Regions from separate parts of the Serratia sp. CoH_122_TC_1 genome, predicted to be linked through region 3. Evidence: predicted binding sites of a transcription regulator. Region 3 holds the regulator's gene; each other region holds the start of a gene.
The links. The regulator sigma-54, encoded in region 3, starts transcription at its own class of promoters, with help from an activator protein. The targets are predictions, from matches to a motif close to GTTGGCACANNTTTCGCTNT.
Positions count from the first base shown of each region.

Region 1: the regulator sigma-54 is predicted to act here: its motif matches at 3,991-4,010, upstream of hycA (formate hydrogenlyase regulator HycA).
Region 2: the regulator sigma-54 is predicted to act here: its motif matches at 3,093-3,112, upstream of AC2FC2_RS06835 (circularly permuted type 2 ATP-grasp protein).
Region 4: the regulator sigma-54 is predicted to act here: its motif matches at 4,873-4,892, upstream of glnK (P-II family nitrogen regulator).

Region 1 covers NZ_JBXWLA010000003.1:25,312-32,839, reverse strand. Annotated here, with positions in the region: gene AC2FC2_RS04580 (respiratory chain complex I subunit 1 family protein) at 1-889, opposite strand, end outside; gene AC2FC2_RS04575 (proton-conducting transporter transmembrane domain-containing protein) at 899-2,767, opposite strand; gene AC2FC2_RS04570 (4Fe-4S dicluster domain-containing protein) at 2,767-3,381, opposite strand; gene hycA (formate hydrogenlyase regulator HycA) at 3,469-3,936, opposite strand; gene hypA (hydrogenase maturation nickel metallochaperone HypA) at 4,200-4,544, shown strand; gene hypB (hydrogenase nickel incorporation protein HypB) at 4,586-5,380, shown strand; gene AC2FC2_RS04550 (HypC/HybG/HupF family hydrogenase formation chaperone) at 5,371-5,664, shown strand; gene hypD (hydrogenase formation protein HypD) at 5,651-6,778, shown strand; gene hypE (hydrogenase expression/formation protein HypE) at 6,775-7,528, shown strand, end outside.
Region 2 covers NZ_JBXWLA010000004.1:150,881-158,408, reverse strand. Annotated here, with positions in the region: gene AC2FC2_RS06845 (transglutaminase family protein) at 1-701, opposite strand, end outside; gene AC2FC2_RS06840 (alpha-E domain-containing protein) at 698-1,627, opposite strand; gene AC2FC2_RS06835 (circularly permuted type 2 ATP-grasp protein) at 1,621-3,057, opposite strand; gene AC2FC2_RS06830 (hypothetical protein) at 3,341-3,961, shown strand; gene AC2FC2_RS06825 (hypothetical protein) at 3,970-4,230, shown strand; gene ridA (2-iminobutanoate/2-iminopropanoate deaminase) at 4,275-4,661, opposite strand; gene pyrI (aspartate carbamoyltransferase regulatory subunit) at 4,819-5,283, opposite strand; gene pyrB (aspartate carbamoyltransferase) at 5,296-6,231, opposite strand; gene AC2FC2_RS06805 (FecCD family ABC transporter permease) at 6,663-7,528, opposite strand, start outside.
Region 3 covers NZ_JBXWLA010000005.1:138,249-145,776, forward strand. Annotated here, with positions in the region: gene AC2FC2_RS08215 (lactonase family protein) at 1-159, shown strand, start outside; gene AC2FC2_RS08220 (BglG family transcription antiterminator) at 212-2,128, shown strand; gene npr (PTS phosphocarrier protein NPr) at 2,184-2,456, opposite strand; gene rapZ (RNase adapter RapZ) at 2,453-3,307, opposite strand; gene ptsN (PTS IIA-like nitrogen regulatory protein PtsN) at 3,438-3,899, opposite strand; gene hpf (ribosome hibernation promoting factor) at 4,054-4,341, opposite strand; gene rpoN (RNA polymerase factor sigma-54) at 4,365-5,798, opposite strand; gene lptB (LPS export ABC transporter ATP-binding protein) at 5,848-6,573, opposite strand; gene lptA (lipopolysaccharide ABC transporter substrate-binding protein LptA) at 6,580-7,119, opposite strand; gene lptC (LPS export ABC transporter periplasmic protein LptC) at 7,088-7,528, opposite strand, start outside.
Region 4 covers NZ_JBXWLA010000007.1:64,294-71,821, forward strand. Annotated here, with positions in the region: gene AC2FC2_RS10630 (NCS2 family permease) at 1-727, shown strand, start outside; RNA gene ffs (signal recognition particle sRNA small type) at 851-947, opposite strand; gene AC2FC2_RS10640 (MGMT family protein) at 1,103-1,417, shown strand; gene AC2FC2_RS10645 (YbaY family lipoprotein) at 1,483-1,974, opposite strand; gene tesB (acyl-CoA thioesterase II) at 2,204-3,067, shown strand; gene amtB (ammonium transporter AmtB) at 3,161-4,447, opposite strand; gene glnK (P-II family nitrogen regulator) at 4,484-4,822, opposite strand; gene AC2FC2_RS10665 (SmdB family multidrug efflux ABC transporter permease/ATP-binding protein) at 5,120-6,898, opposite strand; gene AC2FC2_RS10670 (SmdA family multidrug ABC transporter permease/ATP-binding protein) at 6,891-7,528, opposite strand, start outside.

The DNA.
Region 1 (7,528 bases), on a different contig from region 3:
AACCCGTCCAGGTGGTATAAGCGGTTTTCAAGAAACGCAAACGCGCCACGCTGTTTTCGATAACCGCAATCAGTGCCACAGCACACAGCAATTTGAGCAGCGCCAGTACCAGCCCAATCAACAGTTGCGAAGCGGTGAGTTCCGCTGCTTGTCCCCAGGGGAGGAAAACACCGAGGAACAGCTGTAGCACCACCAGTTGTTTAAGGCTGATGCCCCATTTCACAATGCCGAGTTCAACACCGGAATATTCCGTCAGCGGGCCTTCCTGCAGCTCTTGTTCCGCTTCAGCCATATCGAACGGCAATTTTCCCATTTCAATGTAGGTCGCGAATGCACAGGCCAAGCCGGCCAACAACAGGGGTAGCCCGGCGTGATGCGGCAAAGCCAACATGCTCTGCGCTATCGCGCTAAGTTGGGTGGAGCCCCCAACCAATGCCGCTACCCATAAACCGAGCAACAAAATGGGTTCAACCAAAATGCCTAACACGGCTTCCCGGCTGGCACCGATAGCAGTAAAGGTGCTGCCGGTATCCAGCCCGGCAATGGCAAACACAAAGCGCACCGCGGCAAACAGATAGATCAGCGTGATCACGTCGCCAATAGCGGGCAGTGGTGATGTCGTGGTCAGCATTGGCAGCGCACAGGAGATGGCCAGCAAGGTGCCGGTCAGCAAATACGGCATGGCATGAAAGGCCAGGCCGGACGCTGCCGGTGCTATGCTCTGGCGCTTGAGTAATTTGGCGATGTCCCGGTATTCCTGTAAGACACCGGGACCGCAACGGCTATGGATACGCGCACGCAGTACTCGACTGATTCCGGCAAACAGCGGGGAAATAGCCAGTAACAGCAGCGCTTGCACCAGACCAAGTAACAGGCTGGGATAAGTCATTTCATCTCCTCAGGCAAAAACCACGACCAACAGCGTCGCAAGCTCCACTGCAGCCAGGCCACGGCAGAAAGTAACGAATTTGTTACGGTGTAACTGATCGCTTATCGTTTTCGGCACCCAGCGGCGCAGTTGATAGAGCGGGGCAAACATCACCCGCAGCGGTTGAGCAAATCCGGTGGCCGTGATCACCATGGCATCCTCATGCCCATAACCACAGGCCCAGGCTTGACCCTGTGTGCGACGAGGCTGGCGACGAGTCTGGTAACGTGCCGCAATCAGCAACGGCAACAACGGCATTGCCAGCAATAAAATGGCGATCAGCGGAGTGGAAACCAGCGTCTCTGTTACGGAGGCGCTGTGTTCTGGCATAGTGCCAATCAAGCGGGTAAACAGCGGGACAATCCAGAGCGCCCCCAGGCCGCATAGCAAACACAGTAATGCAGGCACGACATGGCTTAGCGTCAGCCACACGTTGGCCTGAACAGCATTCGCGGCAGCGTCGCTGCGCGGATCTCCCAGGCAAGCCACACCAAACACCTTGCTGACGCACATCACCGCAAGTGCGCCGGTGAGGGCTAACGCCACCGCCAGCAGCGGACCCACCAGATGCCCGATAAAGCCCGGTGCGGCGCTGAAACGGAAAAGCCCTTGGTAGATCAACCATTCACTGGCGAAACCGTTCAGGGGTGGCAACGCCGCCATCGACACCAGACCAATCAAGAGAGAAACGGCGGTCCAGGGCATCAGCCGGGCTAAGCCCCCCATTTTTTCCATGTCTTTCAGGCCGGTTTGTTGCTCAATAGCGCCTGCAGCCAGTAACAATGCACTTTTGAACAGGCTGTGATTGAGCAAGTGGAACAAGCCCCCCACCAAAGCAAACGCCGTCAACAGAGGCTGTTGCAGTGCCATGCCGACCATAGCGCCACCAATCCCCAGCAGAATGATGCCGATGTTCTCGAGCGTGTGATAAGCCAATAAGCGACGCAAATCGTGTTCCATCAACGCATACAGCCCGCCAAAAAACGCGGTCCCGGCAGCAAGCAGCAACACCAGCAAGCCCCACCACAGTGGCGGGGTGCCCAACAGATCCAACCCGACTTTCAAAATACCCAGCAAACCGACTTTCATCAGCGCGCAGGAAAACAACGTGGCGGCAGAGGCAGGCGAGCTGCTATGGGATTGAGGTACCCAGGCATGTAACGGTATCACTCCGGCAAAGATGCCAAACCCGGCAAGTGCCAACAGGAACACGCCATTACGCAGTGCGTCTGGCAATGGCGTAGCGCGAATTACGCTAAATACCGAACTGTGGCTATGGGCATAAATCAGGGTGAACGCGATAACCAATAGCAGCGAGCCTAATCGCATCAGTAAGAACTGGTTATGCCCGGCACGCAGGCTTTTGGCTCCCGGGGAATGGGCAACCAGAAAGTAGCCGCACAACGCCGCCAGTTCCAACAGTAAAAGCAGAGCAATGGCATTATCAGCCATCACTGCGGCGCTTAATGCCGCCAACATCAGATTGGTCAGCCCGCCAATTCGTCCACGCGCGCGCGGGTTTAACCTGTGTATGTACCCCGCGTGATATAGCGCGGTAAAGACACCGCTAAGGGCAATCACCAGCAGTAGCAGTGCGTTAGGGCCACTGATTTCCACGGCATAATGCAGCCAGGGTAATCGGGCGCTGTGCAGTGGCGTAAACAACATGGATAAGGCCGCCAACAATGCAGCGAGAGCGCACAACAAAGTGCCGCCACTGAGCGGCCTGCTAACCGATGCCCAGGGCGAGGTTAGCCAGCTCAACAACGCACAAAGCACGTATCCCCCTAATGCCAATGTCAGTAGCAACAATGGATCGGGCGCAATGGTATACATCATCAATTCGGCTCCTTGCGGAAGTCAGGGGCAGCAACGAACGGCAACTCGGCGCTGAGTGCCTGCATGGCGTTACGTCTTTTTTGTTCGCTCGCGAGTCGCACGTCACGGTCAGTCACCAAGCGGATGGCCTGAGTGGGGCAAGTGCGGATACACGCGGGGCCATCTGCGCTGAAATCGCAGAGATCGCACTTCACCGCCACAGCCCGGACGCCGGGCAGGCAGTCAAGAAAAGCGCTAATGGGGCGCGGCGCTGTGGCAGCGGGTAGCGCAAGCGGCGTATTGCAATCTGCAGGTATCGCCAGCGGGGTACTACCACCAAAACCAATAGCCCCGAATGGGCAGGCAATGCCGCAAAGCTTGCAACTGATACACAGGCTTTCGTTCAGTGAGATGGCGTCATCCTGATGGCGAATCGCGTTGACTGGGCAGACTTGTGCACAGGGCGCATCTTCGCATTGATGACACATCACGGGGGCCGAATCGCGGGCACTGCGTATTACCTGCAAGCGGGGTAATGCCTGCAAGCCGTATTGCCGGTGTTCCGCAGAGCAACTTGCCATACAGGTATTGCAGCCAATACACAATTTAGGGTCCGCAATAATAAAGCGGTTCATGCACACTCCTTGCTTCGTCATTTATGACGACATCGTCAGTAAAAAATGACGTTTCGACAGTTTTCCGTCAGTGATTAACGCCGACAGTCAGACGGGTAAGGTTATTTTCTTCAGTGCGTCATGAATGGCACATCCATCATGAAGGGAGTCGAACAGGCATTGATAAATAATGGCGATCTTATCCAGATAATGTTCAAAGACTGCCTGTGTATCACGATTGTTTATTATTTCGTCGACATTGCCGTTTTCATCCAGGGTAGCATGTGCAAAAGCGGCAAAATTCTCCGGTTCATGCGCCGTCGCCAAATTAATGCGGTAGCAAATGTCTCGGCTGTAAAATCCCTCACTTAATTGAATACTAACGGTAAAGTGGTTGAACAAGACAAAGCGTAGGTCGTCCTCCTTTCCGTAGGTAAACTGATGATTAATCTTCTTTTTAGTGGTGGTGACCGCTTTAATTAATGTGCTGTGATAGGTTTGCCATTGCGCCATCAGGCGGTTGCTTTTGCTGGCGATATAATCGGCCTGGCTGGTTACTTCACTGATTGTACTCATTGTCCTCACTCAACATTAATGGTCATTGTCGAAATAGCTCTGGGTCAACGAGTTAAAGCATAAAGTGTGCCAAAGCTTCGATTCATTCATTTATCCCTTTAACTTCAACCTGTAGCGTTAAATTAAATACCCGGTCTTTCAGAGGAGGGTTTATGTAATTGCTGCCGATGACATGACGATCGACAAATATGTCAATTTCGGTTTGGCATCATATTTGCAATGTTATTACTACGACGCGTTTTATCACCCTTGGCGGAGGCCGGATGCACGAAATAACCTTGTGCCAACAGGCGATGGAAATAATGCAGCAACAGGCTCGCCAGCATCATGCGCAACGTATTACTGCGGTGTGGTTCGAAATTGGCGCATTTTCTTGCGTGGAAGCGGAGTCTTTGCGCTTCTGTTTCGACATGGTGTGTCGAGACACCTTGGCTGAAGGCTGCGAGTTGCATCTGATAGAGCAACGTGCGCAGTCCTGGTGTCATGACTGCCAGCGCGATGTCCAGTTGCTGATGCCACAGGTCTTGGTCTGCCCGCACTGTGCCGGGCGAAACCTGCGTGTGGCGGCCGATGATGGCTTACACATAAAGCGCCTGGAAATTGAATAGACAACATGCCCAAAGAAGAGAAAGGGTCTAGGAGGACGAACATGTGCAGTACCTGCGGTTGTGCCCACGGTGAACTGACGATTGAAGGGGAAGTAAAAGTCCCATTCCGTCCGCAACGGAATAGGCAAGGCGATTTGCATTATGGCTTGGGGCTGGCAGGCACCCATGCGCCGGGCATCAGCCAGCGCCGCATGCTGGAAATCGAAACCCGGGTGTTGGATAAAAATGATCGCCTGGCAGAGCGTAATCGTCAGTATTTCACCGAACAACATATCCTGGCGTTGAATCTGGTTTCCAGCCCCGGATCAGGCAAAACCACACTGCTGACAGAAACGTTGTTGCGGCTACGTGGCCATCATACTTGCGCGGTGGTGGAGGGAGACCAGCAAACGACCAACGATGCTGAACGCATTCGCGCGACCGGCGTCCCGGCAATTCAGGTCAATACCGGCAAAGGCTGTCATCTGGACGCACAAATGGTGCATGAAGCCACCCAGCGTTTAGGGTTGAAACCCGGCAGCCTGCTGTTTATCGAAAACGTCGGTAACCTGGTTTGTCCGGCCAGTTTTGATCTTGGCGAACGCCATAAGGTGGCAGTGCTCTCGGTTACCGAAGGGGAAGACAAACCCCTCAAGTACCCGCATATGTTTGCCGCCGCACGTTTGATGATCGTGAACAAAATCGATCTGCTGCCGTATTTGAAATTCGATTTGGCGGCCTGTATCGACAATGCCCGTCAGGTCAATCCCGCCATTGAGGTGATAACCCTGTCGGCAACCCACGGTGAAGGGATGGAACACTGGCTGGCTTGGCTGGAGAAAGAGTTATGTGTATAGGCATTCCCGGGCAAATCGTGGTGTTGGATGAAAACCAGCCCCAACATGCCTGGGCCGACGTCTGCGGTGTGCAGCGTGAAGTGAATATTGCGTTGGTACGTAAAGATGATGAACCCAGAGAAGCGATGATCGGCTGCTGGGTATTGATCCACGTAGGGTTCGCGATGAGCCGACTTGATCGGCACGAAGCCGAAGAGATGTTGGCGGCGCTGCACGCGATGGGCGAAGTAGAAGAGGATGTGGCGCTGTTTTTAGCGGGGGAAGGCCAGCATGCATTACGTTGACGAATTCCGCGATCCGCACCGGGTAAAATCGCTGCTTCAGCATATCAGGCACCGCGCTGCCCAGTTGTCTTTTACCACCGAACGACCGCTGCAAATCATGGAAGTGTGTGGGGGACATACTCACGCCATTTTCCGTTTTGGCCTGGATAAGTTGCTACCGCCCAACATTGAGTTTATCCACGGCCCGGGTTGCCCGGTGTGCGTGTTGCCGATGGGGCGCATAGACGCCTGCTGTGAAATCGCCGAGCACCCGGAGGTCATCTTTTGCACCTTCGGCGATGCGCTACGGGTACCGGGCAAACAGGGTTCATTGTTGCAGGCCCGTGAACGCGGGGCCGATGTACGGGTGGTTTACTCCCCATTGGATGCACTGGCACTGGCAAGACAAAACGCACACCGGCAGGTGGTGTTCTTTGCCCTTGGTTTTGAAACCACCATGCCGGTTACGGCGATAACCCTGCAGCAGGCCCGACAGGAAGGCCAACGCAACTTTAGCGTATTTTGCCAGCACATCAGCCTGATCCCGACGCTACGCAGCCTGTTGCAACAGCCAGATGTGCGTATCGACGGTTTTCTGGCACCCGGCCATGTCAGCATGGTGATCGGTACCGAACCTTACGGTTTTATCAGCCAGCAGTACCGCAAACCATTGGTCGTGGCCGGTTTTGAACCGCTGGATATCTTGCAGGGAGTAATGATGCTGGTTGAGCAATTCCTTCAACAGCAGAGCCGGACCGAAAATCAATACCGACGCGTGGTGCCGGAGCAAGGAAACCCGCTGGCTCAGCAAGCTATGAGTGAAGTGTTTGTGCTGGGTGGTGGGAGTGAATGGCGAGGCCTTGGCACCATTGCCAATTCCGGCATTGCCTTAACCCCCGTCTATAGCGCCTTTGATGCAGAGCGCCGTTTTCAACCGCAATATCGGCAGGTGGCAGATGATCCTCATGCCCGCTGCGGGGATGTGCTCACCGGGCGTTGCAAACCGCGGGATTGCCCCATGTTTGGCCGCGGCTGTACACCACAAAATGCTTTTGGTGCCCTGATGGTGTCTTCAGAAGGTGCCTGCGCCGCTTGGTATCAATACCGCCGTGAAACAGAGGAGACTCCGGCATGAATAACGTCATTACTCTGGCTCACGGTAGCGGCGGCACAGCGATGCAGCAGTTATTGGATACGCTTTTCCTGCCCGCCTTCGCCAACCCGCTATTGGATCAGCGTGAAGATCAGGCTCGGCTAAGTCTGGCGGGGTTAACGCAGCAGGGCGATCGACTGGCGTTTACCACCGACAGCTACGTCATTGATCCTATTTTCTTTCCGGGTGGGGATATCGGCAAACTGGCCGTCTGCGGCACGGCGAACGATCTGGCGGTGAGCGGCGCCCAGCCAGGCTATCTTTCCTGCGGTTTTATCCTCGAAGAGGGCTTACCCCTGGTCGATTTACAGCGGGTGGTTGCTTCTATGGCCGCGACCGCTCAGCAGGCCGGTATGCGTATCGTGACCGGGGATACTAAGGTGGTGCAACGTGGCGCTGCTGACAAAGTGTTTATCAATACTGCCGGTATCGGCGTGATCCCGAACGATCTGAATTGGGCTGCTCAAAATATCCAGGCAGGAGACGTCATCATTGTTAGCGGCACGTTAGGTGACCATGGGGCGACTATCCTCAATTTGCGGGAAAATCTGGGAATGTCGTTGGATGTTATCAGCGATTGTGCCGTGTTAACCCCTTTAATCTCACCGCTGCGCGCCATCAATGGCGTGCGGGCACTCCGTGATGCTACCCGCGGCGGCGTGAACGCCATTCTGCATGAGTTTGCTCGTGCAGCACATGTCGGTATTGAGGTTGAAGAGCGTCTCTTGCCGG
Region 2 (7,528 bases), on a different contig from region 3:
AGATAGTCGATGCCCACGGCCAGCTTAAGGTGCTGATTCGGCAAGCGGGTATTGTTAGTGACGTCAAAGCTGTGCCAGCGTTCGTCGATCCAGGCTTCTGCCCAGGCGTGGGTGGCGACATGGGTGGAGTCTTCGCTGTAGAGATAGCCGCTGACGTAGCGCGCCGGAATGTTCAGGCTGCGGCAGCAGGCCAGAAACACATGGGTATGATCCTGGCAAACGCCGGTACCGGTCGCGAATGCCTGGGCGGCGCTGTCGGTGACGCTGGTGGAGCCTGGGCTGTAAGGCATTTTTAGCAACAGTTCGCCCATCAGGTTTTCCAGCCCGTCCAGCACCGCCTGTGGTTGATGATAGCGCAGGGCAAAGGTCTGTATCGCGCTGTCGGGCTGGGTTAACGGGCTGTGACGCAGAAAAACCAGCGGTGACAGATGCCCCGTGACCTGATCCTCTGCACTATCTTCAATCTCCACGACGCCATGGGCCTGAATGGTAATCGCCTGGTGTGGATGATCCAACGTCAGTACATGCAGCACGTTGCCGAAGGCGTCGGTGGTACATACCGCCTCTTCCGGCAGCGTCAGTTGCCAGGAGATGATGCGTTGATGCTCTGAGTCCTGTGGCGTCAGGCGCAGATACTGAGTGCTACGCTGTACCTGCTGGGCGTAGGTATAATGGGTGTTGTGCTCAATGTTCAGTTTCATTGTGCCTCCAGATAAGTGTGATGGACGCTCTCCGCAATACCGCTAATCTGCCCGAGAAACGCGTCTAACCAGTTGGTTAGCCCCACCTTGTTCAGGTCTTTCATGCTGCTGAATCGCAGCTCGGCGTGCAGGGTGTGCGCCAGTCGGCGTGGCTGATTTGAACGGTTACCGCCAATTTGCTCCAGCTGCTGCACCATGTCGCCGACGCAGGCCAGCAGGGAGCGTGGGATTTCATTACGCAGGATCATCAGTTCGGCAATGGTGTCCCGGCTGAGCTGCTGTTTGTAGATGCTGTGATAGGCTTCGCGCGCGCTCACGGCCCGCAGCAACGTGTCCATGCGGTAATACTCGCGTACCGGGTCGCCGTCGCTGTCCATCAAGCTATTCTTGACTCCCAGCAGACGTGCGGTGCCGTCGGCCCGCTCCAACAGGGTACCGAGGCGGATAAAGCACATGGCGTCACTGCGTAACAAGGTGCCGAACATGGCACCGCGAAACAGGTGTGAACGCTCTTTCACCCAGTCGAAAAAGGCATCTGCGCCTACCGAACCTATGCCTTGGCGGCGGATTAGCTTCATCTCGATCCAGGTGGCATTAATGCACTCCCACACCTCGGAGGACAGGCTGCCACGCACCGCATGGGCATTGTTCCACCCCATTTGCAGGCAGCTGTAAATGCTGCTGTGATTGCGGCTGTCGAGTGCGAAAAAACTCACCAGGTTGGCCATGGTTAGATCGGGATAGGCGGCGGCATACAGTTGCCCGGTGCTGGTCAAATTGAGTGGCACCTGCAAATCCTGATCTTCGCTGTCGCGGATTGGCATCATCGACAGCTTGTTGGTCACATCAAGTACCCGGGCAATGCTTTCTGCCCGCTCCAGATAGCGGGCCATCCAATAGAGTTCACTGGCAGTTCGGCTCAGCATATGTCGTCCTCCAACACCCAGGTGTCCTTGGTTCCCCCGCCTTGCGACGAGTTGACCACCAGCGAACCTTGCGCCAGCGCCACACGCGTCAGCCCGCCGGGCACCAGCCGAATTTCAGCCCCGCTGAGGGCAAACGGCCGCAGATCGATATGCCGCGGGGCCAAGCCTTCGTTGACGAAAGTCGGGCAGGTCGACAGCGCCAGGGTATTTTGCGCAATGTAGTTATGGGGTTTGGCTAACAGCAAGGTGCGGAAATGGGCGATTTCGTCTTTGGTCGCCGCCGGGCCGATCAGCATGCCGTAACCACCGGCACCGTGGACCTCTTTCACCACCATCTGATCCAGATTGGCCAACACATAGGACAGCTCATTCTTGTGACGACATTGCCAGGTGGGGACGTTGTTGAGGATCGGCTCTTCTTGCAGATAGAAACGCACCATGTCCGGCACATACGGATAGATCGACTTGTCGTCGGCCACGCCGGTGCCAATGGCGTTTGCCAGTACCACATTGCCGGTGCGGTAAACCGACAGCAGCCCCGGAACGCCGAGCATCGAGTCGGGGCGGAACGCCAGCGGATCGAGGAAAGCGTCGTCCACCCGGCGGTAAATCACATCCACCTTGCAAGGCCCGGCGGTGGTGCGCATAAACACGGCGCCGTCCTTGACGAACAGGTCGGCGCTTTCCACCAGCTCAACCCCCATCTGCTGCGCCAGGAAACTGTGCTCGAAATAGGCGCTGTTAAAGCGGCCCGGAGTCAGTACCACGACCGTGGGATCGTTAATCGGCGAGCTTTCGCGCAGGGTTTGCAGCAGGTGCGACGGATAGCGTTCCACCGGTGCAATGCGTTGCTGGGCGAACAGTTCGGGGTACAGGCGCATCATCATCTTGCGGTTTTCCAGCATGTAGGAAACGCCGGAGGGCGTGCGCAGGTTATCTTCCAGCACGTAATATTGGCCGTCACCGTTACGCACCATGTCCACGCCAACGATGTGCGCGTAAATATTGCGGTGCAGATCGACCCCTTGCATACAAGGCTGATATTGATCGTTCGCCAGCACCTGTTCTGCCGGAATGATCCCGGCCTTCAGAATATGTTGTTGATGGTAAATGTCGTGAAGAAAGGCGTTTAGCGCCTGAACACGTTGGCGAATGCCGCGATCGAGCATCGCCCATTCGCTGGCGGGAATGATGCGTGGCACGCTATCAAACGGGATCAGTCGTTCGGCCCCATCGTCATCACCATAGACATTAAAGGTAATCCCCACTCGGTGAAACAGCAGTGCAGCTTCTTCTCTTTTGCGTTGAATGGCCTTTTGGTCGGCCTGTTGCAGCCAGTGCCAGTAAGCTTCGTAGTGACCCCGGTGTTTACCCTCAGCCAGAAGCATCTCATCAAAAAACGGTGAAGCGGACAGATCGATATTTAGCATCATCACCTCGTCGACATTACAGGCTGTAAACGGATCCAGCATAAAATGTGCCAAGGTGAGAAAGGGGCGAAAATGGCACCTAATGGCGTGTTTCAGGGGCAGGAAAGCACGTTTAAGGTGCATTGGCAGCAAACGTCGCCTTAAAAAAGGGCAAATTTGCGGAGCCTGACTCAGTAACAAAAAACGGGGATTGCTTCTTCCTCAACGGCATAAAAAGATAGCGATAAAACAGAAAAGGATTTTTCTAACAGGTTAATTTTAAAAAGTATTCAAGGGAATGATGATGCCGCATGATTTTGACATTCAGGAGCTTGGGCGAGCCGCCTTGGCTACCGCCAATGAAATTTTTACTGCCGCGGCCTATAACATTCAGGTGCACATGCTGACTGGTGAGGATTTGGAATGGTGCATCGTGCAGACGCGTCAGCAAGCTGAAAATCTGCGTATCCCATGGGCATTAAGCGGTGCGGCGCTGGATAACCCTGATATTTTTAAATCTAGCTTTAAGATCCTGAATGCGGCTCAGAGGCCGGCCGGAGCCTGCATATGCCAGTTCTGTCCCGCAGCGGGCGATATGTCTGCGGTGTTGAATGTTGAAATGCTGCAAAATTTCCACATCCAGGACTCGTGTCTTGATGGTAATACTTTCCGTTTTGCTCTCTATGCTGCGATATTATTGATGGTCGACACCCGATGTACTGGCTTACGGCTAATATCGCCGGTCAATGCGAGAGTCGCTGATTATTACATCAACGAGCATCACTTTATTGATATCACCGCTGGCGATAAAGGCATTCTCTACCGTGATGCGCAGGCATTATTCCAATGGTTTATCGAGGACTCGGCCTCGATTGAAGTTGCACATTATTTGAGCGACAATGACGATCAACTGGCGGGATTATAGGGGGAAATATGGTCATTAAAACCACGGATCGGCTTATAGCGAAAAATGACGCCTATGAGCTGGAGGTATACAAAACCGAAGGGGAAAAGGTGAGGGGGGTAAAAACCTATACTGCTGAGGAGATTAATAACCTGACACCCCAGGGGATGCCGATTACCGCTTCTCGTGAGGAAGTGATAGCCGTTTTGAAACAAGCCGCGAAGAACATTAAACCTCAATCCTCTCCGATAATAGAAGCTGCCGGCGGCATCCGTCGCGCAAGCCAATAAAAACGGCCAGCCGATGGCTGACCGTTGGGCGCGTTGCCGTAGAATTAACGACGAACGGCGATGGCTTCGATTTCGATTTTCACGTCTTTTGGCAGACGAGCAACTTCGACGCAAGAACGTGCTGGGAAAGGCGCGTTATGTTCGGTGAAGAAGCTTTCGTACGCTGCGTTAACGGTGGCGAAATCGTTCAGATCTTTCACGAATACCGTGGTTTTCACGATATCGGCGACTTTCAGGCCTGCGGCTTCAACGATCGCTTTAACGTTTTCCAGTGACTGGCGTGCCTGAGCGGTCACGTCGTCGGCAACGGCACCGGTTTTAGGATCGACAGGGATCTGACCGGAAGTGATGATCATGCTGCCCAGATCAACGCCCTGCACGTAAGGACCAATGGCTGCCGGGGCGAGTTCAGTGCTGATGTTACGTGACATTTTTTCTCCTAATTTACCCTTCGTCTTTCAAACCGCAGCGTTGTTGGCTACGGCTTAAAATCCATTGGGTAGCAACGTGGGTTGTTCTATCCAGAAACCCCATTATAGGGCGTCGCCGGGAGAATAACAGCGCCGTCTCCCGGCGAAAACCGCAGATTTAGTCTGCCTGCAATACGACCTGGTGTTCGAACTCTTTCTCGCAGTAATGGCACTTCAGGTGTACGTCACCGTCGCGGGATTTCACGCTAAAACTGGACGATACCGGTTCACTGCGGCTGATGCAGTTGCTGTTCGGACAGGTCAGCACGCCGTCGATATGATCCGGCAGGCTGAGAGTCAGTTTACGCACCACCTCGTAATTATCGATGCGGTTAACCGTCGCTTTGGGGGCGTACATCGCCAATTGGTTGGCTTGTTGCTCCGTCAGGAACGTGTTCTCGATTTTAATCAGATCTTTGCGGCCCAGCTCATTGGACGGCAGGTTCAGGCCGATAGTGATGCGCTGATCGGTGGCAGTCAGTTTAAACAGCGTCAGCAGCTTAAACCCTATCTGTGCCGGAATATGGTCAATCACCGTACCGCATTTGATTGCTTCAACCTGCAGTTTGTTATCGTGAGTCATGACGGTTCCCCCTTAAAGAGCCAAATCTGCGTTTAATACCAGCGCCAACAGTGCCTGACGCGCGTAAATACCGTTGCCTGCCTGCTGGAAGTAGTAGGCGTAGGGTGTTTTATCCACGTCGGTAGTGATCTCGTCGATGCGCGGCAGCGGGTGCAAGACTTTGAGATGGGTACGTGCGTCTGTCAGATCCGCTGCACGCAGGACGAACTGCGCTTTCACGTTAGCGTATTCGGAAGGGTCCAGGCGCTCTTTCTGCACCCGGGTCATGTAGAGAATATCCAGTTCAGGCACCACTTCCTCGATACTGCTGTGCAGGCTGTATTGGATGCCTTTTTCTTCCAGCATTTTCAGGATGTAGGTCGGCATGGCCAGCGCGTCCGGGGCGATGAAGAAGAAGCGGTTGCCTTCAAATTTAGCCAGCGCCTGTGCCAGTGAATGCACGGTACGTCCGTATTTCAGGTCACCCACCATAGCGATATTGATGTTGTTCAGGCGGCCCTGCGTTTCCTGAATGGTGAACAGATCCAGCAGCGTTTGCGTCGGATGCTGGTTGGCCCCGTCACCGGCATTGAGCACCGGGATCCCGCCGGAGAATTCGGTTGCCAGCCGTGCAGCGCCTTCCTGTGGGTGGCGCATTACGATGGCGTCGACGTAGGTGCCAATGACCGAGATAGTGTCAGCCAGGGTTTCGCCTTTCTTGCCGAGTGAGGTGTTGCTGCCGTCGGCAAAGCCAACCACCGAGGCCCCCAGGCGGTGCATCGCGGTTTCAAACGACAAGCGGGTACGGGTTGACGCTTCAAAGAAGCAGCTGGCAATGACCTTGTGCTTTAGCAGCTCAGGCTGTGGATTGGATTTCAGGCTGGCGGCGGTGCGTAGCACCAGCTCCAGATCCTCGCGGCTGAGATCGTTAATAGAGATGATATTTTTGTGATACAGCGGATTGGCCATTTTTCACTCCTTCTCGACACATGCCCGTGGCGCGGGAATGCCCGTCATCTTTCGAACCGCAGCGGTGTTGGCTTCTCGCTTTTCCCCCGTCACTTAGCTGACTAAGCGCAGGGTGATTCAAACGGTTACCTCTGGCTGCGCCCCGAAATCTCTCGGGCATGATTTTTTAAGGCAAAAAAAAGCCCCTCAACGAGGGGCTTGAAACGATCGGTTTAGCAACAGGAGAAATAACGGCAGTTGGCTGCCGATTGGCAGTCGGTTTTGTCGGTTGTGGCTAACAAAACAAACGTCGTTTTTCATGCTTTCTCCTGGCAAATTGTCGCGCATTATACTCGCGCTTTTGGACACTGCAAGCGCTAAAACGCCGATTTTTTGCCATTTCGCAATCGATTGGCTGGTTGCTTTTAGGAACCTGCCCTGTAAATCAAGGATCAGTGAGTGCGCCGCAGTAAAATAACCAGCACGAAAATCCCGCCGAGACCGGCAGTAATAATCCCGATGGGCAGTTCTTGGGGCGCGGCAATGACGCGGCTTAGCAGATCGCCGGCAGAGAGTAACATTGCTCCCATGACGCCAACCAACGGCAGCAGGCGCCGGTGACGCACGCCGGTAAAGGGGCGTGCCAGATGGGGAACCATTAAGCCGACAAACCCAATCACTCCGGTTAATGCCACCAGTAACGCGGTCGCCAGCGAACAACACAGAAAGACTTCCATGCGTAATCGGCTGGTGTTGATGCCCAGCGTGCCGGCAGTCTGTTCACCCGCCAGTAAAGCATCCAGCGATCGCCAGCGTAATGTAATCAATACCACCAGTAACAGCAGCGCGATCAAGGCAAAAATCAAATTATCCCAACGGGCCAGACCCAGCCCGCCCAGTGTCCAGAAGAGTACGCTGCCGGCTGTTCGTTGATCGCCGGAAAAAACCAGATAATTGGTGAAGGCCCCGAATAAAAAAGAGACCGCCAGGCCGCAGATGATCAGTTTCTCGGTGCCTTTCTGCGATTGGGTCATAAAAATAAGCATCACGACCGCGGCGGAGAGTATTCCGCCAACAAAAGAGGAAACGGGTAAAGCCCACGCCCCCAGGCTATTACCGAGACGGGTAATCACCAGCACCACGCCGGCAGAGGCGCCGGAGGAAAGGCCGAACAGAAAAGGATCGGCCAGATCGTTGCGGGTGGTGGTTTGCAAGAGTGCGCCGACCAGTGCCAATCCGGCTCCTGCCAGTAAACCCAGCAGCGTTCGTGGCAAACGCAGTTCCAGCACAATGCTTTTAATCATTGGCGGCACATCAC
Region 3 (7,528 bases):
CTGAGCCCGGACGGGCACTATCTGTATGCGATGAACCAGCGCAGCGATAATGTCACCCGATTCAGCGTGGATAAGGCCAGTGGCAAACTCAGCTTTGCTGAAGGCTACACGCCGGTAGGCAGCCCATCGCAAATGGTGTTTTTGCCGCTCGCGAAGTAACCCGCTGCCCGTCTGACTCCCCAGGCGGGCACCTTACATTGACGGAAAGAGAATGGTGCGATTTCCCTACCCGCGTTTAGCCTATCTGTTTGATGCTTTACAGTCTGAGACTTTGCCACAGGATGAGCTGGCGAAGCGTTTCGCCGTGTCTACCCGAACCGTACGTGCTGATATCACCGCACTGAACGATATTCTGGAAAAATACGGGGCCCACTTTGTACATAGCCGTGGTGCGGGCTACCACTTACAGGTTGATGACGCTGCGCTGTTCAGCGCCTTGCAGCATCAAGAACGCAAAAAGCACGCGACGCCGCGTAGTGCACAGGAACGCGTGCACTATCTGCTGATTCGTTTTTTGACCTCAGCTTTTTCTCTAAAGCTTGAAGATTTAGCCGATGAATGGTTTGTCAGCCGCGGTACGCTGCAAAACGACATGGCTGAGGTGAGAGAGCGCTTGGCGCACTACCAGTTAACCATCGAAACCAAACCGCGTTACGGTATGAAGCTGTTTGGCTCTGAGATGGCGATCCGTGCTTGTCTGACCGATCTTTTATTCCAACTGCATCTGGCCGACGCGGAGAACCCGCTACTCAACAATGAGATCCTGCTGCAACCACAGGTGTCTACTTTCGCCGGGCTGCTGCATCCGCTGTTGTCGCAATACGCCATTCGTTTGACCGATGAGGGCGAGCAGTACCTTATCTTCTACTGTGCGGTGGCGTTGCGGCGCATTACCGACGGCTACCCGTTACCGGACTTTGACGTTGAGGATGGCGATGACGCGGTACGCAAGGTATCTACCTGGTTGGCAGGGGAGCTGCGCAAAGCCAGCGGGAAAGACGTGTCGATGGCGGAAGAGGCTTACCTGCGGGTGAATATTGCTGCGCGGCGGGTGCAAGAGGTGCAGCCGACCGAGATCAACGCAGACGATGAAGAAGCGCTGGTGGATTACATTCTGTCCTACATCAACGCGCACTATAACTACAATCTGCAGGGTGATAAACAGCTGCGAGCCGATCTGCTCACCCATATCAAAACCATGATCACTCGGGTGAAGTACCAGATTAATATCCCCAATCCACTGTTGGCGAATATCAAGCAGCATTACCCGATGGCCTATGATGTGACGCTGGCGGCAGTGTCTAGCTGGGGGAAATACACGCCTTATACCCTGAGTGAGAACGAAATTGGGTATCTGGTACTGCACATTGGTGTTGGGCTGGAACGGCATTACAACATCGGCTATGAGCGGCACCCGCAGGTGATGTTGGTCTGTGATACCGGCAACTCGACGGTGCGGATGATCCAGGCACAGATTGCGCGTAAGTACCCACAACTGGTCATGACGAGGATCGTTTCGCTACGTGATTACGAGGTGCTCAACCATATTGACGAAGATTTTGTTATTTCCAACGCGCGGGTCAGCGAAAAGAACAAGCCTGTGGTTGTGATGTCACCGTTCCCGACTGAATATCAGCTAGAGCAGCTTGGCAAACTGGTTCTGGTGGATCGCACCAAACCTTACATGCTGGAGAAGTTCTTCGATGCCGACCACTTTATGGTGGTCAACGAATCGCTGACCCAGGCGCAATTGTTCCAGCAAGTCTGTAGTCAGCTTGAACGTGAAGGCTATGTTGGTGATGATTTTTATCCGTCGGTAGTTGAGCGCGAAGCCATTGTTTCCACGATGTTGGGTGAAGGTATCGCACTGCCACACTCACTCGGGTTACTGGCGAAAAAAACCGTGGTGGTGACGCTGCTGGCACCACAGGGCATCGTCTGGGGCGAAGGTGAGATCGCTCACGTGATCTTCCTGCTGGCAATCAGTAAAAGCGATTACGAAGAAGCGATGGCGATCTATGATCTGTTCGTCACCTTCGTGCGTGAACGATCGATGAGTCGCCTGCTGGGCAGTGACAATTTTGATAGCTTTAAGGCCGTGGCGCTGGACTGTTTGAGCCGGATCTAGCTGCAGGAATGAGGTGTTGTAAAATCGGTGCGCATCATGCAGCGCACCTTACTCTTTAATCTTCGTCAAAACCGGAATTAATCAACTCAATCACGGCGGCCAACGCTTTTACTTCATCCGGACCTGTGGCTTCCACTTCGATATGGCGCCCCTGTGCGGAGTCCAGCATCAGCAGCGCAATCACGCTGCTGGCCTCGGCTTCTGTGCCGCTGTCGTTACGCAGCATCACTTCGGCGTCAAAACTCTGCACCAGCTCGAACAGCTTCATCGCTGGGCGTGCATGCATACCAAGTTTGTTTTTGATTTCAACCGTTTGCTTGACCGTCATTGTTTGCGTTTTTCCAACGTACGATGGCGTGATTGCACGTTCTTGCCGCGCGAGCGGAAGTAGTCGGCCAATTGTTCCGCCACGTACACTGAACGGTGTTTACCGCCGGTGCAGCCAATGGCCACTGTCAGGTAGCTGCGGTTGTTGGTTTCCAGCATCGGCAGCCACTGTTCCAGATAACTGCGCGTCTGGTAGATGAAGTTGTGCACTTCAGTGTGGCGATCGAGGAATGAGGCAACGGGTTTATCCAAACCGGTCATTGGGCGCAGTTTTGGATCCCAGTGTGGGTTCGGCAGGAAGCGTACGTCGAACACGTAATCGGCATCGATCGGGATACCGTGTTTAAAGCCGAAGGATTCAAACACCATGGTTAGCTCACGCTCGCGTTTGCCCAACAGGCGGGTACGCAGCATTTCGGCCAGCTCATGCACTGACATTTCTGACGTGTCGATGATCAGGTCGGCTCTGGAACGCAGGGGTTCGAGCAGATCACTCTCTTCATCGATAGCGCTTTCCAGTGACAGGTTCTTGCTAGAGAGCGGATGCAGACGGCGTGTATCACTGTAGCGGCGAATCAGCGTATTGCGATCGGCGTCGAGGAACAGCAACTGCGGCGAGAAGCTGTCAGGCAGCTGAGTCATCGCATATTCAAACACTTCCGGCGATTCCGGCATGTTACGTACGTCGATGCTTACCGCTGCGGAGCTGTTGCGTTCCGCCAACGTATTGGCAAGCTGCGGTAGCAGTACCACGGGCAGGTTATCAACGCAGTAAAAACCCATGTCTTCCAACGCCCGCAAGGCGACGGATTTCCCTGAACCGGAACGGCCGCTGACAATCATCAGCACCATGTGGAAACTCCCCTGGCATCTCAGTGGCGTCTATCGCCACCTTTAGAAACTTTATTATTCCGGCCTGAACCGGAATCCATCATGGCTAAACAGTATCGTTATCCGGGCTGGAAGTCACGCCAGCCGGGCGTTACTCGGTGATGATTTGGTAAAGCTCTTCGTCACTTTGCGCGGCACGCAGGCGACGGCATACGGTTTTGTCGGCCAGGCGCTTGGCGACCAGGGACAGGGTATGCAAATGGGTTTTACATTGATCTGCCGGTACCAGTAAGGCGAATAGCAGATCGACCGGCTGGTTATCAATGGCATCAAAGGCGATAGGTTGGTCGAGACGGATAAACACGCCAACAGCCCGCAATGTGTCCTCTTCCAGTTTGCCATGGGGAATGGCGATACCGTTGCCGATACCGGTGCTGCCCATACGCTCGCGGGTGAGAACCGCGTCAAACACCACCTGTGGTGACAGGTTTAGCTGCTTGGCGGCCAGTTCGCTGATAATTTCCAAAGCGCGTTTCTTGCTAGTGCAATGGACGGCGCTTCTGGTGCACTCGATGTTTAAGACCGAGCTTAATTGCATTGTTTCGTTGTTCATCTCATCTTCACTTAAAACCACACCAGCAAGCAGGCTTGTGAGGTGATTTTTCGCCTGTTGGCTTATCGGCGCGGTACCCATAGACAAACAGGTAACGCGCCGATGGCCGAATCTACGTTTGAGCCGAATCCGCGGACGGAAACGGCCCAGAATGTCAGTGTTGCTTCAGTTTGTCTTTATGTTTGTTCAATTGACGTGCCAGTTTGTCGATCAGGGTATCAATTGCAGCATACATGTTCTCGTCTTCCGAGGTGGCGTGCAACTCGCCTCCATTCACGTGCACCGTTGCTTCCGCAATCTGTTGCACTTTTTCCACACTAAGAACGACATACACCTGATTTATGCGGTCAAAATACTGTTCGAGTTTAGCGAACTTGGTGTTCACGAACTCACGCAATGGTTCGGTGATTTCGATGTGGTGTCCGGTAATGTTGAGCTGCATAGTGTCTTCCTTCTCAATAGAGGTCAAACCAACTGTTTACGCTGGTTGGACGGCGGGATGGACAAAGACTCTCGGTACTTGGCGACGGTACGCCGCGCCACGATGATCCCCTGATCGGAGAGCAGGGTAGCCAGCTTGCTGTCGCTGAGCGGTTTGGCGGGGTTTTCCGCCGCGATCATTTTCTTCACGACTGCCCGGATCGCCGTAGAGGAAGCCTCGCCTCCGCTGTCGGTATTCACATGGCTTGAGAAGAAATATTTCAATTCGAAAATGCCGCGCGGACTGTGCAAAAACTTTTGCGTAGTCACGCGTGAGATTGTCGATTCATGCATCTCCACGGCCTGAGCGATGTCCGCCAGTACCATGGGTTTCATAAATTCTGCACCTTGCTCAAAGAAGGCCTGTTGCTGCTCGACAATGCAGCGTGAGACTTTCAGTAAAGTGTCGTTCCTGCTTTCCAGACTTTTGATCAGCCATTTGGCTTCCTGCAGATTACTGCGGATGTACTGTCCGTCGCTGTCGTTACGCGCGCTGTTGCCCATGGCGGCGTATTGCTGGTTGATCTTCAGCCGTGGAATGCTGTCACTGTTGAGCTCAACCGTCCAAACATCTTGCACTTTGCGTACCAGCACGTCTGGGATCACGTACTCAGACTCGCCGGTATTGATCGACTGGCCCGGACGCGGATCGAGTGACTGAATCAGCTGCATCGCTTCTTTCAGTGTATCTTCTTTTGAGCGCGTTGTTCGCATTAGGCTGCGAAAGTCGTGGTTGGCCAGCAAGTCCAGGTGTTCACTGATGATCAGGCGTGCTTCAGCCAGATAGGGCGTGTCTTCGGCATACTGGGAAAGCTGAACCAACAGGCAATCACGCAGATCGCGCGCGGCAACGCCAACCGGATCAAAACGCTGTACGCGTTTCAATACGGCTTCGACTTCGTCCATTGTCACATTTTCGTCACCGATGCTCTCCAGAATGTCTTCCAGCGGCACGGTGAGATAACCGGTGTCGTCGACAGCGTCAACGATTGAGGTGGCGATGGCGGCATCCGTATCGGAAAACGGTGTGAGATCCACCTGCCACATCAGATAGTCCTGCAGGGTCTGGGTGGTTTCACCTTGATAAACCGGGAGTTCATCATCGCTGTAATCAGTACGGGTACCGGAGGGGGTACCCGCCGTATAGATTTCATCCCAGGTAGCGTCCAACGGCAGCTCTTCCGGCATGTCTTTCTGTTCTAGCGCTTCGCGGGTGTCCAAACCTTCGGTTTCGAGGGTTTCTTTGGTTTCGATTTCTTCGTGCAGGTCAGTCTGTTCAAGCAATGGGTTGCTCTCTAACGCCAGCTGTATCTCCTGCTGGAGTTCAAGCGTGGACAACTGCAACAGGCGGATAGCCTGCTGGAGTTGGGGGGTCATAGCCAATTGTTGGCTAAACCTGAGTTGCAAACCTTGCTTCATAATCTTCTGTTTACTTCCGTTAACCGTCGCCCAATGGGCGCGCTGGTACTCAGAGGCGGAATTCTTCGCCCAGATAAACGCGTTTCACCTGCTCATCGGCCAGAATAGCATCCGGCGTGCCGTGAGCAATCAGTTTGCCCTGGCTGACAATGTAGGCGCGTTCACATACGTCCAGCGTTTCGCGCACGTTGTGGTCGGTGATCAGCACGCCCAGGCCGCTATCACGCAAGTGCTCGATAATCTTTTTAATGTCGATAACGGAGATGGGGTCGACCCCGGCGAAGGGTTCATCCAGCAGGATGAATTTCGGGTTGGCCGCCAGGGCTCGGGCGATCTCCACGCGGCGGCGTTCGCCACCGGACAAGGCCTGGCCCAGGTTGTCGCGCAGATGGGAGATATGGAACTCTTCCATCAGCTCTACCGCACGGTCTGCTCGCTGTTCGCTGCTGAGGTCATCACGGATCTCAAGAACGGCCATCAGGTTGTCATACACGCTCAGGCGGCGGAAGATTGACGCTTCTTGCGGCAGATAGCCGATACCACGACGCGCGCGCGCATGCAGTGGCAACAGGCTGATGTCTTCTTCGTCAATCACGATACGCCCGGCGTCGCGTTGAACGATACCCACCACCATGTAGAAGGTGGTGGTCTTACCGGCACCGTTCGGCCCCAGAAGGCCGACGATTTCGCCGGATTTCACGTTCAGACTGACGTCTTCAACAACTTTGCGGCCCTTGTAGGCTTTCGCCAAGTTTTCTGCGATGAGTGTAGCCATAAGTGATTAGTTACTCTTCTTTTGCCCGTTTTTGTCTTGCAACTGCGACGGTACCAGAACCGTAGTCACGCGTTTGCCTTTATCGCTAAACGCCTGCATTTGCTGCTGTTGCACCAGGTAGGTGATGCGATCGCCTTTTACGTTGCTGTCGAGCTGTTCCAGATAGGCATTCCCGGTCAGGGTCACTAACTGCGAGGCGACATCGTAACGGACCTTTTGGGCATGGCCTTTCACCGGCTTGCCACTGTCTTGCATCTGGTAAAAAGTCACTGGGTTACCAAAGGCTTCAATGTAGGTTTTGTTCTGATCGCCGCCCGGCCGAGTCACCACGACCTTGTCCGCCTTGATATCGATGGTGCCTTGCTTAATCACCACGTTATCAGTAAAGGTGCTGACGTTGCTCTGCATATCCAGAGACTGTTTCAGTGAATCAATGCTCACCGGTTGATTGGAGTCGGACTTCAGCGCCCAAGCGGGGGCGCTGGCGGCCAAAATCAAGCTGCCGATCAACAGATTACGGCGTTGTTTTTTGGTTCTGAATTTCATAGTTGGTCTTAACCTTATCAATCAGCTCAGCGGTTTTGGTCCGCAGGTTCCCACGCATTTTCATGCCGTTAGAGGTGAAGTTCGTCCCGTAGAGTGTCACTTCGTCATCCGAAGACACATCCTGGGTCACCAGGTTCACCTGAGCATTATCTGTTTTAATTTTTTCCAGCTGTGAGGTGGTGGTCAGGCTATTCACCTCGACATGGCCGTAAAGATACAGCATCCGATCTTTAGTCAGTTTGGCGCGATCGGCGCGAACTGACCAGGTAGCCACCGCGTTTTCATCAAACAGCGTCATCACTGGCTGGGTAAACCAGCTTAAATCATCGGCGGTATAATACTTCACATCTTCCGCTACCAGCTTGTAACTCAGCTTGCCGGTCGGATTGTACACTATGGTGACCGTGTG
Region 4 (7,528 bases), on a different contig from region 3:
CGCTATTCTCTGGGCGATCCTGGTCGCTACTCTGGTCGGCATCCCATTCGGCGTCACGCATTTGCCAACCAGCCTGATGGCCATGCCGCATTCATTGGCCCCGGTACTCGGCCATGTCGATCTGGTCGGCGCATTGAATATTGCCTTCTTACCCTATCTGTTCGTGTTTTTCGCTTCGGAGTTTTTCTCAACCATGGGCACGACGCTGGCTGTGGGGGGTGAGGCCGGATTGTTGGACGAGCACGGCAATATGCCGCACATCAACCGACCATTCATGGTGGACTCTATTGCCGCTGCCCTCGGTCCCTGTGTCGGTATTCCTGCTGCCACAGCGCTGATCGAGTCCTCTGCAGCGGCTGAAGCCGGCGGAAAAACCGGGCTAACCGCACTGGCGGCGGCGGTGATGTTTTTACTGATGCTGCTGTTCACACCGGTTGCCCTGATGATCCCGAAAGAAGCCACTGCACCAGCGCTGATTTTGATCGGCCTGAATATGTTCAGCGGGCTGCGCAAAGTCGACTTAGCCAACTTTACCGACGGCCTGCCGGTACTGATGATGGTAATGATCACATTGATCGCCAACAGCTTTGGCACAGGCATCGCAGGTGGGTTGTTGTTTTATATTATTATCAAGGTGATTGCCGGTAAGTGGCGTGAAGTACCTGTAGGTCTTTATCTGCTGGCGATCCCACTGGCGTACTACTTCGCCACGCTGGTTAAGCACTGAGGTGGAAAAGCTGGCGAGCCGTCGGCGCCGGCAGTATTTCTGCTGCGACATTATTAGCCTGGCAATGGCAAACGAGCGGGATGAAGGTTAAAGAGGCTGGTGTGACGCTGAAATTGGTGGAGGCCCTGCCAGCTACATCCCGGCACACACGTCACCTGCTACGGCTGCTTCCTTCCGGATCTGACCGAGTTCACAAGTTAGTGTTGCGGGAGAACCAACAGGGCCCCCATTGACGGCTTCTGTACTCTGAAGCGGTGGGCATTATCGGCTATGCCCCGCCAAATAGCAAGCCAACCCCGGCCAACCGCTGTTTTCTTACCCACCTCGCCTGTGGCACACTCTTCGCTTGGGATTTTACTCGCGCAGGAAGACACTATGGAACCAGAAGACGCCTCCTTCAGCCAACGCGTATTCCACGTGGTGGCCGCCATCCCCTATGGTAAGGTCACGACCTATGGAGAAGTCGCACAGCTGGCCGGCTCACCGCGTGCAGCTCGGCAAGTCGGCGGCGTACTCAGACGTTTGCCTGAAGGCAGCAGCCTCCCTTGGCACCGGGTCATTAACCGGCACGGGCAAATATCGCAGCAGGGAGAGGATTTCCAACGCCAGCGGCAGGCATTGCTTGAGGAGGGGATTATCTTCGGCAAACACAGCACGATTGATCTGCAGGTCTACGGCTGGCGCTGGTAGTAACAAAACAGCCTTTGGCCAGAGCGCAAAGGCTGTTCATCGTTTACTGCTTCAGACCTGCCGGATTATGGCATCGTTGTCGGGGCAGCCTGTGCGGCCATGCCCTGCACCGGAACCATCACCAAGTCAGCACGGGTGCCGTTACGATTCACCACTTCCTGAATGGTGTCGGTAATGAACATCATCCGACCATTTAACGTAATTGCCGCACTCAGGATAATGCGCGCATTAGGCTGTATATCGGACGGATTGTACGGCAGTACAAAATTAAACGGTGCCTGCTTGCCCTCGGTGCGAACGGCGCGCTGGGCGATCACTTTAGATGGCGCATCCGCCAGTGAGGCATCAGAGAGCGTAACGGTCAGTACCGCATCCGGCGGCAGCGCTATGCGCTGGCGAATGTTAACCGAACCTGTCACCGCCGGGCCCTGAATCTGCGTTTGCGCAATCGCTGCGTTTCCCGCGGTCGGTGTAGGCACTTTCGCGCTCTTTTGGGCACAACCCGCCAGGGCGATTGTTAATGCTGTTGCTCCACCTACGATTTGCCAGAGTTTCATGGATCGGTCTCCTTTTTTATTATCAACATGTTGGTGGCTTTCACCACCGCACTCATTAAACTTAGCACAAAATACTGAAAAATCCATTTAGTCCTGCCTATTAATCATTTAGCCCTCTAATAACGCTCAGTATTCAGTCCATTTTCCCTGCGCTTTAACGCAATATATTGACGTCTTGCCGTGATATTCCGCACACTGCTCAAAATGATTATAAAAGGGTAGTAACTTTATGAGCCAGGCACTGCAAAACCTCCTTGATCTGCTGGATCTGGAGAAAATTGAAGAAGGGTTGTTCCGTGGTCAAAGCGAAGACCTGGGACTACGTCAGGTATTCGGTGGCCAAGTCGTTGGCCAGGCACTGTATGCTGCCAAGCAAACCGTGCCGGCTGAGCGCAGCGTGCATTCATTCCACAGCTATTTCCTGCGCCCCGGCGACAGCAGTAAGCCGATTATTTATGACGTGGAAATCCTGCGTGACGGCAACAGCTTTAGCGCCCGCCGCGTCAGCGCTATCCAGCACGGCAAACCGATCTTCTATATGACGGCCTCTTTCCAAAGCCCAGAAGAAGGGTTTGAGCACCAGAACACCATGCCAGATGTGCCGCCTCCGGAAGGATTGATGTCTGAATCGGAGATTGCCCAGAAGCTGTCGCACATGTTGCCGGATAAAGTGCGCGAGAAGTTCATCGGCCAGAAACCGATTGAAATGCGCCCGGTCAAATTCCATAACCCATTGAAAGGCAGCGTGGAAGAACCGCACCGCTACGTGTGGTTCCGCGCCAATGGCACCATGCCGGACGATCTGCGTATCCATCAGTATTTGCTCGGCTATGCGTCTGACTTCAACTTCCTGCCAACCGCGCTACAGCCGCACGGCGTCGGGTTCCTGGAACCGGGCATGCAGGTCGCGACGATCGACCACTCAATGTGGTTCCACCGTCCATTCCGCATGGATGACTGGTTGCTGTACGTAGTGGAAAGCCCTTCTGCTTCCGGCGCCCGTGGCTTTGTACGCGGCCAATTCTATACCCGTGATGGCCAGCTGGTTGCGACGACGGTTCAGGAAGGCGTGATCCGCCAACGCGAAGCCTAATCGCCCACCAAAGAAAAAGGGCGATGTCACCATCGCCCTTTTTGCATCATCATTATTTTTCGAGTTATTTAGCGCACTGCCCTTCTTCAAGGCTTATTGGTTGTAGGCACTCTCGCCATGGCTGTTGACGTCCAGACCTTCGCGCTCCTGCTCTTCCGGCACGCGCAGACCGACAATAGCCCCTGCCACTTTGAAAGCGATAAAGGCAGCCACTCCAGACCAGACCAGGGTTATCACGACACTCAACAACTGGATCCACACCTGATGGCCCATAGTAACGCCTTCTGCGTAGCCCGTACCGCCCAGCGAAGCAGAGGTGAACACACCTGTCAGCAGACAGCCGACGATGCCACAGACGCCATGCACGCCGAACACGTCACAGGTATCATCAACTTTCAGCCATTTTTTCAGCGTGACCACACCCCACAGACCGGCAATGCCGCCGACCAGGCCGATAATCAACGCCCCGCCAACACCCACGGTGCCCGCAGCCGGTGTTATCGCAACCAGCCCGGCGATCATGCCGGAACAAGCACCCAACAGTGAAGGTTTGCCACGCACAATCCACTCAGCGAAGGTCCATGAGAGAATCGCGCCCGCAGTAGCCACCACGGTATTCAGGAACGCCAGGGCCGCAACACCGTTAGCCGCGCTGGCAGAACCGGCGTTAAAGCCAAACCAACCGATGTACAGGATGGACGCACCGGTAAACACCATTGGCAAGTTGTGCGGCTTGAAGGCTTCTTTACCGAAACCCGCGCGCTTGCCCAGCAGGTAAGCGCCAATCAGACCGGCACTGGCCGCGTTGATGTGCACGACGGTACCACCGGCAAAGTCCAGTGCACCATCTGTAGCGAGCAAACCACCGCCCCACACCATATGGGCAATTGGCAGGTAAGAAATGGTGAACCAAATTGCCGCGAAGATCACTACCGCAGAGAAACGGATTCGTTCGGCAAAGCCCCCCACAACCAGCGCAACGGTAATACAGGCAAATGAGCACTGGAATGCCACGTGGATCATTTGGTTAAAGGTGCCGGTAACGCTGTCGATGCCAATGCCCTTCAGCATCGCCGTCTGGAAGCCACCGAAGAACGCATTGCCTTCGCTGAAAGCCAGACTGTAGCCATAAAGCACCCATAACACGCACACCAATGCGAAGGTGACTGTCACTTGGGTCAACATGGAAAGCACGTTCTTGGAACGCAGCAAACCGCCGTAAAACAACGCGACGCCCGGCAAGGTCATGAACAGCACCAAAGCGGTGCAAATCATCATGAAGGCGTTGTCAGCCTTGTCTGCGACCGCCGGAGCGGCCAGGGCCAAAGAAGGAACCATGGTTACCGTACTCAGGCCCAACATGGATAAAAGTTTTTTCATTATCAATCCATCCCCATTACTTTACTGAGCCTGTGATTACAGTGCTGCTTCATCTGTTTCGCCGGTGCGAATGCGAATGACACGTTGCAATTCGGCAACGAAAATTTTGCCGTCACCTATTTTGCCGGTGTAGGCCGCTTTACTAATGACATCAACCACTTCATCTAACTGGTCGTCAGCGATAGCAATGTCGATTTTTACTTTGGGTAAGAAGTTGACGCTGTACTCGGCTCCGCGATACAGCTCAGCATGCCCTTTCTGACGACCAAAGCCTTTCACTTCGCTTACGGTCAGCCCCTGAATACCTACAGAGGATAGGGCTTCACGCACGTCCTCCAGCTTGAATGGTTTAATCACCACGGTCACCAGCTTCATATTGCCTCTCCACGAATTAAGCCCAAACTCACCCCGGGTACGAGTCTTATAAAGCAAAGGCTATGCCACAAATGATTTTGTACGCTAATTCAGCAAATTAACCGGCAGGACGGCGATCCGTTGCACTGCAGGTCGCCGCCAATGCGCCAGCGCACAGAAGATTGATTAAATATTGCGCACTATTTTGGTGCGTGACGCGTCGAAAAAGTGCAGAGAAAGGGATTTAAAAAGCCGTGATGCCTGTTTGTGGTGCGTAGGAGTGGGAAAAGTAAGAGGCCGCCAAAGCGGCCCCAGGCATTACGCCGTTTGTGTTTCTTCGCGGTTAGCGGCGGCCAGTTCTTCCCCCACCAATTGCAGCTGATACATCTGGTAGTAACGTCCCTGCTGCGCCAGCAGTTGCTGATGATTGCCCTGCTCGACGGCCTGACCACGGTGCAGCACCAGAATAGTATCCGCATCCACAATGGTCGACAGACGATGAGCGATCACCACCAGCGTGGTATGTTCGCGAATCAAGCGCAGTGCGCGCTGAATCGCCTGTTCCGTTCCCGAATCAATGTTGGCTGTCGCCTCATCCAGGATCAAGATTTGCGGTGCCTGCACCAACACCCTGGCCATCGCCAGCAGCTGTTTCTGGCCCACAGAAAGATTGTTACCTTGCTCACCCAGGCGCGTATGAATACCCTGCGGGAAGCCGCGCACCAGCTCAGCCAGTTGAACCCTTTCCAGCGCTTGCCAGACGGCTTCCTCACTGATATTGCGCCCCAGGGTAACGTTAGCCAGCACTGACTCGGCAATCACTACCGGATCCTGCTGCACCATCGCCACGCCCTGACGCAACGTACGGTGTGACAGACTGGCCAGCGGACGCCCATCGAGACGCACCTCTCCCTGGTTAACGGGGTAGTAGCCCATTAACAGATTGGCCAACGTACTCTTACCGCTGCCGGTATGCCCGACCAGCGCCACAAAACCACGCGACGGCACCGACAGCGAAATATGCTGCAGCACCTTTTTGTCATCACGGTAGGCAAAGCTCAGATCGTCTATATCTATGCGCCCGCTTTCCAGCGGGCGTTCATCCGTGCCGTAACTCTGCTGCTGACGATCCATCAATTCGAAAATACGCTCGCCGGCGACAACTGCCTGCTGCAAGATAGATTGCTGCGCCGTCAGCTCTATCAGCGGCTCATTCAGACGCCCCAGATAGTTGATAAAGGCATACAACACCCCAACGCCGATCGCTCCCTCACCACTGAAGCCGAACAGCATCAACAGGCCACACAGCACGAGCGCCGAAAACAGGCTGAGCAGTGGACGCAAAAGAAAACCATCCAACCGCAAGGTTTGCATGCGGGCGGTATAATGAGAACGACTGGCGGCGCTCATGCGTTCGCCAAAGCGAAGCTGCTGACGGAACTGCTGAATGACCCCCATACCGTTGATCACTTCGTTAAAGCCATCGTTAATGTCTGCCAGATAACTACGTACCCGCCGCACAATCGGTATGCTGTAATATTGATAAATCCCCATCACCACAAACACCGCAGGAAAGATGCAGATCGCCACCAGTGCCATACGCCAGTCGAGGCTAAACATCGCCACCAGCATGGCGCCAATCAGCGCAGCACTTTTCAATACGGTGGACACAACCATCACGTACAGATCTTTGATCACTTCCGTGTCGTTGGTTACCCGCGAGATTAACTGCCCGACCGGCTGCGTATCAAAAGCACTCAGCGGCTGGCGTAACGCGGCATCCATCACGTCCGTACGCAGGCGTTGAACCACCCCGACTGCCGCCTGGTTGAACAGCAACGCCTGAAAATAGTGTAGCGCTGCTGCGAGCAGTTCCAACAGAATATAGGCGGCTGCCAGCCCACAGACGATCATCAACGGCAGCTGGCCCTTGGCAACATAGTTATCGATAAAGTAGCTGACCAGAATGGGTCCGGCGACTTCCGCCGCTGCTGCGACCCACAGCATTAACACCGCCAACCCCAGCGGTTTCCGGTACGGCGATCCATAAGCCAGCAACCGTTTCAGCGTCGGCCACAGCTTTTGCACCTTATTCATTGGGTAACATCTCCTCACCGCTTTCAGGAGCCTCATCGAGTGCCGCTTCCAGTTGCTGATAACGATACATATCGCGATACCAACCGGGTTGAGCCGCCAGCGACGCATGCTGGCCACGTTGCGCCACGCTACCGTGCTGTATCACCAGAATTTCACTGGCTTCGGTCAACGCCGAGAGCCGGTGTGCGCTGATAATCACCGTCCGGTTTTGTCCCCAGCTACGCAGGTTATGCAGAATTTGATGTTCAGTACGGCCATCCACTGCCGACAGCGCATCATCAAGGATCAGGATTTCCGCATCCAGCAACAGGGCTCGGGCAATAGAAATACGCTGTTTCTGCCCGCCGGACAGCATCACGCCACGCTCGCCCACTTCGGTTTCATACCCCTGCGGCAGACGCAAAATATCCTCATGTACGCTGGCCAGCCGAGCTGCTCGCTCAATTTGTTCCTGCGTCGCACCCGGATTCCCCAGCGCAATGTTGTTTGCCACGCTGTCAGAAAACAAGAACGGCGTCTGGCTAACCACAGACAAGCGTGAACGCCAATCGTCGAGCTTCACCTGCGTCAACGGCAACCCCTGATAGCTGATTTGGCCATCATCAATATCAAACTGACGCTGGATCAACG